Regions from separate parts of the Streptomyces sp. NPDC040405 genome, predicted to be linked through region 2. Evidence: riboswitches for the same ligand, from Rfam matches in the RefSeq annotation. Region 2 holds a riboswitch; the other holds the start of a gene.
The links. A riboswitch is a leader RNA that binds a small molecule or an ion and turns the genes downstream of it on or off. The one in region 2 is predicted to bind glycine.
Positions count from the first base shown of each region.

Region 1 (4,204 bases), on a different contig from region 2:
CAGGATCACGCCGCCGCGCGGGCCGCCCAGGGTCTTGTGGGTGGTGGTGGTCACGACGTGGGCGTGCGGTACGGGCGAGGGGTGGAGCCCGGCCGCGACGAGGCCCGCGAAGTGGGCCATGTCGACCATCAGGTATGCGCCGACCTCGTCCGCGACCCGGCGGAAGGCGGCGAAGTCCAGCTGGCGCGGGTACGCCGACCAGCCCGCGATGACCAGCTTGGGGCGGTGCTCCTTGGCCAGGCGCTCGACCTCGTCCATGTCGACCAGACCGGTCTCGGCGTCCACGTGGTAGGGGACCACGTTGTAGAGCTTGCCGGAGAAGTTGAGCTTCATGCCGTGGGTGAGGTGGCCGCCGTGGGCCAGGTTCAGCCCCAGGATGGTGTCACCGGGCTGGAGCAGCGCGAACATCGCGGCGGCGTTGGCCTGGGCGCCGGAGTGCGGCTGGACGTTGGCCGCCTCGGCGCCGAAGAGCGCCTTGATCCGGTCGATGGCGATCTGCTCGACCACGTCGACGTGCTCACAGCCGCCGTAGTAGCGGCGGCCCGGGTAGCCCTCGGCGTACTTGTTGGTCAGGACCGAGCCCTGGGCCTCCATGACCGCGGCCGGAGCGAAATTCTCCGAGGCGATCATTTCGAGGGTGGACTGCTGGCGGTGGAGTTCGGCGTCGACAGCAGCGGCGACGTCAGGGTCGAGCTCGTGCAGGGAGCTGTTCAGAAGCGACATCGGGGTCCCGATCGGAATAGGAGGGTCAGTTGTGGGAGAAGGCGGCGTATTCCTCGGCGGAGAGCAGGTCGCCCGGCTCGTCCGTCACCTTCACCTTGAACAGCCAGCCGCCCTCGAAGGGGGCGGAATTCACCAGCGCCGGGTCGTTCACCACGTCCTCGTTGATCTCGGTGACCTCGCCGGAGACCGGCGCGTACAGGTCGCTGACCGACTTCGTGGACTCCAGCTCACCGCAGGTTTCACCGGCGGCGACGGTGGTGCCGACATCCGGGAGCTGGACGTACACGACATCGCCGAGCGCGTTGGCCGCGTATTCGGTGATGCCGATCGTCGACACGCCGTCCTGGTCGGCGGCCGACAGCCACTCGTGCTCCTTGCTGTAGCGCAGCTGCTGGGGGTTGCTCATGGTCCGATTCTCCTGGATAGAGGGGAGTGCTTGGGAAACGGGTCTTCAGTGGTGAGACACACGGGTCGCGGGAGGTTTAGGCGCTCGCGTCGCCAGAAGGCGGGAGAAGGCGACAAAGGCGGCAGGGGCGGCCCGGGAAAACGGGGGGTTTCAGCGCTCGCGGCGATAGAAGGGGAGCGCGACGACCTCGTACGGCTCCCGGGTACCGCGGATGTCCACCGATACTCCCGGGCTGCCGGGCGCGGCGTGCTCCGCGTCGACGTACGCCATCGCGATCGGCTTCCCCAGCGTCGGGGAGGGGGCGCCCGAGGTGACCCGGCCGATCTCCGCGCCGTCCGGGCCGACCACGGCGTATCCGGCGCGCGGCACCCGGCGGCCCTCGGCGACCAGACCGGTCAGGGTGCGCGGCGGCCGGGCCTCGGCCTCGCGCGCCGCGGCCTCCAGGGCCCCGCGCCCCACGAAGTCACCGGTCTTGCCGAACTTCACCACCCGGCCGAGCCCCGCGTCGAACGGGGTCGTGTCGGTGCTCAGCTCATGCCCGTACAGCGGCATCCCCGCCTCAAGGCGCAGCGTGTCCCGGCAGGACAGCCCGCACGGCACCAGGCCCACCGGGTCGCCCGCCTCGGTCAGCGCCTGCCAGACCCGCTCGGCGTCGTCCGGCGCGACGAACAGCTCGAAGCCGTCCTCGCCGGTGTAGCCGGTGCGGGCGATCAGGGCGGACACGCCCGCGACGGTGCCCGGCAGCCCCGCGTAGTACTTCAGCCCGTCCAGGTCGGCGTCGGTCAGGCCCTTCAGGATCCCGGCGGACTGCGGCCCCTGGACGGCGATCAGCGCGTACGCGTCGCGGTCGTCCCGTACGGCCGCGTCGAAGCCGGTGGCGCGCTCGGTCAGCGCGTCCAGCACCACCTGGGCGTTCGAGGCGTTGGCCACGACCAGGAACTCCTGCTCGGCGAGCCGGTAGACGATCAGGTCGTCGAGGATGCCGCCCTCGCTGTCGCAGATCATGGTGTAGCGGGCGCGGCCCACGGCGAGCGCGGAGAGATGGCCGACCAGGGCGTGGTCGAGAGCGTCGGCGGCCTGCGGCCCGGTGAGAGCGATCTCACCCATGTGGGAGAGGTCGAAGAGCCCCGCGCGGGTGCGCACGGCGGTGTGCTCGTCGCGCTCGCTCCCGTAACGCAGCGGCATGTCCCAGCCCGCGAAGTCGGTCATGGTGGCGCCGAGCGCGCGGTGGACCGCGTCCAGCGCGGTATGGCGGGGCACGGGCGGGGCGTCGGTCATGGTTCAGCTCCCAGGGTCACAGGTCATGATCATGTCGATGACGGGACGGACGGGCCGTATGGGACGACAAGGACGGCACAGCGTCCTCCCCATCTGTCATCGGAACCTGAGAGGTTCGCCGTGACCAATCCCGCTGGGCGGGGCTGGCCGGCTTGCACCTTGGGTGGAGCCACATACGGCGTGGCCCGCTTTTCAGATCTGCCTCATCCGTGCGGTATCGGGGCCTGAGAGATTCAAGGGAGGGCTTGCTCCTTCGGCGCCCCGGGAAAATCGGCGAATGCCGGTGACCGAGGACTCTCCCGCGCGGATTCAAGCGGCCGGTATGCAGTTGGCGCGGCCATCATCGCACGTCCGCTCCGGAAGGGAACCCCCCTCTGTGAGCGGGGTCGCGCCGGGGCCTCCTTGATGGGCATTACCTTTTCTTGACACTCTCGGGGTACGGAGCCGCTTGACCGACCTTGGAGGACGATCACGGTGCACGGGCAGGGAACATACGCGACAACCCGAGGAACCCTGCCCGCGCGGCAGGAGGGGACGCGCTCAGGCGGCACGGTCAGACCGGACCGCCGCGCGGCCGTGCACGACCTGCGCGGCGGTGTGGGGGCGGAGCTGCGCTACCCGGCGCGTGACCTGATCATCGCCTCGGGGCTGCCCGGCAGCGGCAAGTCGACGCTGATCAACCGGCTGGTCCCCGGGGCCGACCCGAGCGGCGAGGCCGTGGTGCGGGTGGACTCGCAGCACACCCGGGAGTCCTGGGACAGACGCATGCCCCGCTGGCTGCCGTACGCGGTCTACCGGCCGCTGGTCCGCTGCGCCCACTACGCGGGGCTGCGCCGGGCGCTCGCCTCCGGCGCGAGCGTCGTCGTCCACGACTGCGGCTCGCAGCCCTGGGTGCGCCGCTGGCTGGCCCGGGACGCCCGGCGCACCGGCCGCGGGCTGCATCTGGTGCTGCTCGACGTGGACCCCGCGGTCGCCCTGGAGGGCCAGGCCGCCCGCGGCCGGGGAGTCTCCGGCTTCGCCTTCGGGCGGCACCGGCGGGCGATGGACCGCCTCGTCGCGCGCGTGGAGGGCGGGGAGCCGCCCGAGGGGTGCGCCTCCGCCGTGCTGCTCGACCGGGCGACCGCGAGCGTGCTGCGGGGCATCTCCTTCGAGTGACGGATTCGAGCGACGGATTCGAGTGACGGCGAGCGACGGACGAGTCGGGCACTCGAACCAGTAGGAAATGAGCCATCCGAGAGTCACCGAACGTGACGGCGCCTCCGGGGGCGCGCCTTCGGCGTGGGGAAGTGCTGTGGAGATGCCCGGGCGACCCCTGGCGTTCCGGCGTGCAGCCGTTAGGGTGCTCGTGCAGGTCGGACGAGATGGCGGTTGGACGAAGATGAGTATCCCGGAGCACCAGGGCATAACCCCCGCTCACGGAGGGTTTCCGGACGGCGCTTATCCCGCGTTCCCCGGTAACGAACTGGAAGAGGTGCTCGCCGCCTCGATCGGGGTCCCGGGCGCAGGAGCGCGGATCGTCGAGGTGCTCGCCCGAAGTTATGTCTGGATCCCGCTGCCGAACGGCGGGGGCCCCGACAGTCGCAGCCTCGACCTGCCCACCGTGGAGATCGAGGGCCAGGCGTACGTGCCCGTCTTCAGCTCCGAGCAGCAGTTCCTGCAGATCGTCGGCGGCCATATGTCGTTCACCGTCGCCCCGGCCGTCGAGTTCGCCCGCGGGCTGCCGCCGCAGCTCGGCGTCGCGGTGAACCCGGACGGGCCGGTCGGCGTCCCGCTGCCGCCGTCCGCGGTCGAGGAGCT
Region 1 covers NZ_JBVIVI010000002.1:1,282,513-1,286,716, forward strand. The annotation lists gene glyA (serine hydroxymethyltransferase) at 1-723, opposite strand, end outside; gene gcvH (glycine cleavage system protein GcvH) at 749-1,129, opposite strand; gene gcvT (glycine cleavage system aminomethyltransferase GcvT) at 1,280-2,407, opposite strand; glycine riboswitch at 2,610-2,719, opposite strand; gene ACZ59A_RS13035 (AAA family ATPase) at 2,882-3,562, shown strand; gene ACZ59A_RS13040 (enhanced serine sensitivity protein SseB) at 3,786-4,204, shown strand, end outside.
Region 1: linked by a shared signal. The riboswitch ahead of gcvT (glycine cleavage system aminomethyltransferase GcvT) and the one ahead of gcvP (aminomethyl-transferring glycine dehydrogenase) in region 2 are both predicted to bind glycine.

Region 2 (4,204 bases):
GGTGGGAGACATCGCCGCCGAACCGGCCGGGCTCGGCCAGCCCGACCAGCGCGTTGAGGTTGGCGCCGTCCACGTACACCTGGCCGCCCGCGTCGTGCACGGCCGCGCAGATCTCGGTGATGTGCTCCTCGAACACGCCGTGGGTGGACGGGTAGGTGACCATGAGGACGGCCAGCTGGTCGCCGTACTGCTCGATCTTGGCGCGCAGGTCGGCGGCATCCACCTCACCATCCTCGCCGGTCTTGACGACGACGACCTTCATGCCCGCCATGACGGCGCTGGCCGCGTTGGTGCCGTGCGCCGAGGACGGGATCAGGCACACCGTCCGCTGGGGCTCGCCGTTGGCCCGGTGGTACGCCCGCACGGCCAGCAGCCCGGACAGCTCGCCCTGCGACCCGGCGTTCGGCTGGAGGGAGACCTTGTCGTAGCCGGTGACATCGGCCAGCCGCTCCTCCAGCTCGCGGATCAGCGTCAGATAGCCCTGCGCCTGCTCGACCGGCGCGAAGGGGTGCAGCGCGCCGAACTCCGGCCAGGTGACCGGCTCCATCTCGGTGGTCGCGTTGAGCTTCATGGTGCAGGAGCCGAGCGGGATCATGCCCCGGTCCAGGGCGTAGTCGCGGTCGGCCAGCCGCCGCAGGTAGCGCAGCATCGCGGTCTCGGAGCGGTACTGGTGGAAGACCGGATGGGTCAGGTACGCGTCCGAGCGCAGCAGCTCCGCGGGCAGGGCGTCGGCCGACGCGGCGTCCAGCTCGTCGATGCCGGGAGCGCTGCCGCCGTCCCCGCCGTCGACACCGAAGGCGGACCATACGGCGGCCAGCTGGGCGCGCCCGGTGGTCTCGTCGCACGCGATGCCCACGTGGTCCGCGTCGGTCAGCCGGAGGTTGACCCCGGCCTCCCGCGCGGCGGCCACGACATCGGCGGCCTTGCCGGGGACGCGCGCGGTGAGGGTGTCGAAGAAGCCGCCGTGCACCACCTCGACGCCGCCCGCCCGCAGCCCCTCGGCGAGGACGGTGGCGTAGCGGTGGGTGCGGCGGGCGATGCCCGCGAGCCCGTCCGGGCCGTGGTAGACCGCGTACATTCCGGCCATCACCGCGAGCAGGACCTGCGCGGTGCAGATGTTGCTGGTGGCCTTCTCGCGGCGGATGTGCTGCTCGCGGGTCTGCAGCGCCAGCCGGTACGCCTTGTCGCCGTCGGCGTCCACCGAGACCCCGACGAGGCGGCCGGGCAGGCTGCGGGCGTGGGCGGCGCGCACGGCCATGAACCCGGCGTGCGGACCGCCGAAGCCCATGGGCACACCGAACCGCTGGGTGCTGCCGACCGCGATGTCCGCGCCCAGCTCACCGGGCGAGGTGAGCAGGGTGAGCGCGAGCAGGTCGGCGGCGACGGTGACGATGGCGCCCAGCTCATGGGCCCGCTCGATGACCGGGCGCGGATCGCGCACCGCGCCGGAGGCGCCCGGGTACTGGAGCAGCACGCCGAAGACACCGCGCTCGGCGATCTCGTCCGGGATGCCGTCGGTCAGATCGGCGACCACGACCTCGACGCCGGTCGGCTCGGCGCGGGTCTCGATGACCGCGATGGTCTGCGGCAGACAGTCGGCGTCGACCAGGAAGACGCCCTCCTTGACCTTGCCGACGCGGCGCGACAGCGCCATGGCCTCGGCGGCGGCCGTGGCCTCGTCCAGCAGCGAGGAACCGGCGGTGTCCAGGCCGGTCAGATCGGCGACGACGGTCTGGAAGTTGAGCAGCGCCTCCAGCCGCCCCTGGGAGATCTCGGGCTGGTACGGGGTGTAGGCGGTGTACCAGGCGGGGTTCTCCAGGACGTTGCGCAGGATCACCGGCGGGGTGAAGGTGCCGTAGTAGCCGAGGCCGATCATGGACGGCAGCACCTGGTTGCGGTCGGCGAGGGCGCGCAGCTCGGCGAGCACCTCCGCCTCGCTGCGGGCCGGGGGCAACCGCAGCGCCTCCGCGCTCCTTATGACCTCGGGTACGGCGGCGGCGGTCAGCTCGTCGAGGGAACCGAAGCCGACCTGGGCGAGCATCTTGGCCTGCGCTCCGGCGTCGGGGCCGATATGCCGCTGCTCGAATGGAGTACCGCGCTCCAGATCGGCGAGCGAGATGCGATGGGTGGTCATCTGCGGGGGCCTCCTGGTCTGCTACGACCGGCGAGGGGCACCGCGGTGCGGGTGCCCGGATGGCCTCCCCCTCTGTCATCTCAACCTGAGAGCTTCACCGGTCCATAGGTGCCTGACCGGCTTTCACCGTCGGTGAGGAGGGGTTCCGGAGCGTGTGCTCCCCGTGGCCCGCCCTGCTTTCCAGAGTGACCTCGCCCGCACGGTACGTGTGCCTGAGAGATTCCGGGGAGGATTTGCTCCTTCGGCGCCCCCGACACCATTGTCGAAGGACTCTCCCGCACGGGGTCTGCAGCCACAGCCAGCGTACCAGCGCGTCTGTCGCTGGGGGATTGGCAGAACGATGCTCGAGTGGCCGCATACGGGGATGTGGCTTTTGGTAGGTATCACTGGACCACCGCCACCTGTGGGAGAGAGCGTGCAGACGGACATCGACCCGCGGACCCTGATCGGCCGCAAGGCACTCGACCGCGAGGGCGCCAAGATCGGCACGGTGGACGAGGTCTACCTCGACGACGCCACCGGCGAGCCGGAGTGGGCGGCGGTACGCACGGGCCTGTTCAGCCGGGACGTCTTCGTACCGCTCGAACCGAGCGAGGTCGTCGGCGACACGCTGCGGGTCCCGTACGACCGGGCGCTGATCAAAGACGCCCCGGACCTCGGCGTCGGCCGCCACCTCTCCCCGGAGCAGGAGCTGCAGCTGTACCACCACTACGGCCTGGACGTAACCGGCTGACCCCACCCCGCTCCGCCGCCGAGTCTGCAGAAGCCCGGCCCTTACCCGGCGCACCGCCCCGCTCCTGGCCCCCGCCCGGCAGGTTAGCCGACGCTTCGCTGACGCCCCGGCGCGCCGCTCACCCCCTGGCTCCCGCCCGGCGCGCCGCCCGACGCTTCGCTCCCGCCCGGCGCGGCGCCCAGCCCCTCGCTCCCGCCCTGCGCGCCGCACGGCGTATCGGCGTCCTCGGGGGGTCGTACCAGGGGGAGCGGGTCGCCCGGTTTCAGGTCCGGGTCGTCCACGGCGAACGTGCGCACCCGGCCCGGTGCCGACCAGGGCAGCTCGAAGCGCACGGTCACCCGCCCCACGCCGCTGCCCTGTACCCAGCCCGCCCCGTACTCGGCGTGGCGCACGTCGAGCCCCGGCAGCCAGGTCCGCGGCCTCCCGGCGCCCTCAGGGGCCTCTGAGGCGCCCGGGCTCTCCGGCTCGGCAGCCTGGGAGCCCGAGGCCCCGTCCGGCTCCTCCAGGGCCTCGTGGGCGGCCTGGGCGGCCTCCGCCGCCTGCGCCGCCTGCGCGGCCTGGGCGAACAGATCCTCCTGCGTGTAGTCCGCGAGACCCGACACGCCCACCCCCAGCAGCCGCACGCCCGCCGTCGTTTCCACCCCGTCGATCAGCCGCGCCGCGGCCTCCTTGACCACGCCGGGGTCGTCGGTGGGCCCGCGCAGGGTCTCCGAACGGGTCAGCGTCGAGAAGTCGTACCGCCGCACCTTGATCACGACCGTGCGCCCCGAGCGGCCCGCCTCCCGCAGCCGCCGCACACAGCGGTCCGCCAGCCGCGCCACCTCCAGCTGCACGCGGGTGCGGTCGGTGAGGTCGACGTCGAAGGTGTCCTCCACCGATATGGACTTGGCGTCCCGCTCGGCGACCACCGGCCGCTCGTCCCGCCCGCTGGCCATCAGGTACAGCGACGTCCCATGTGCCCGGCCCAGGAGCCGGACCAGCTCGGCCTCGCCCGCCTCACGGGTCTCGGCGACGGTGTGGATGCCGACGCGGCGCAACGCCTCCGCGGTGGCCGGGCCGACGCCCGGCAGGGTACGCACCGGCATCGGATCCAGCAGCTCCCGCTCCGTGCCGGGCTCGATGACCGCCATACCGTCCGGCTTGGCCTGCTCGGACGCGATCTTGGCGAGCATTTTGGAACCGGCCAGGCCCACCGAGCCGGTCAGCCCGGTCACGGCGCGGATCTCGGCCCGCAGCCGCTCCCCCACGGCCCGTGCCGCCGCCACCCGGGCCTCCGTGCCACCCGCCTCCAGGTCCACGAACGCCTCGTCCAGGCTCAGCGGCTCCACCAGCGGCGA
Region 2 covers NZ_JBVIVI010000009.1:433,701-437,904, forward strand. The annotation lists gene gcvP (aminomethyl-transferring glycine dehydrogenase) at 1-2,134, opposite strand, end outside; glycine riboswitch at 2,197-2,324, opposite strand; glycine riboswitch at 2,325-2,422, opposite strand; gene ACZ59A_RS33325 (PRC-barrel domain-containing protein) at 2,550-2,867, shown strand; gene ACZ59A_RS33330 (DNA polymerase IV) at 2,951-4,204, opposite strand, start outside.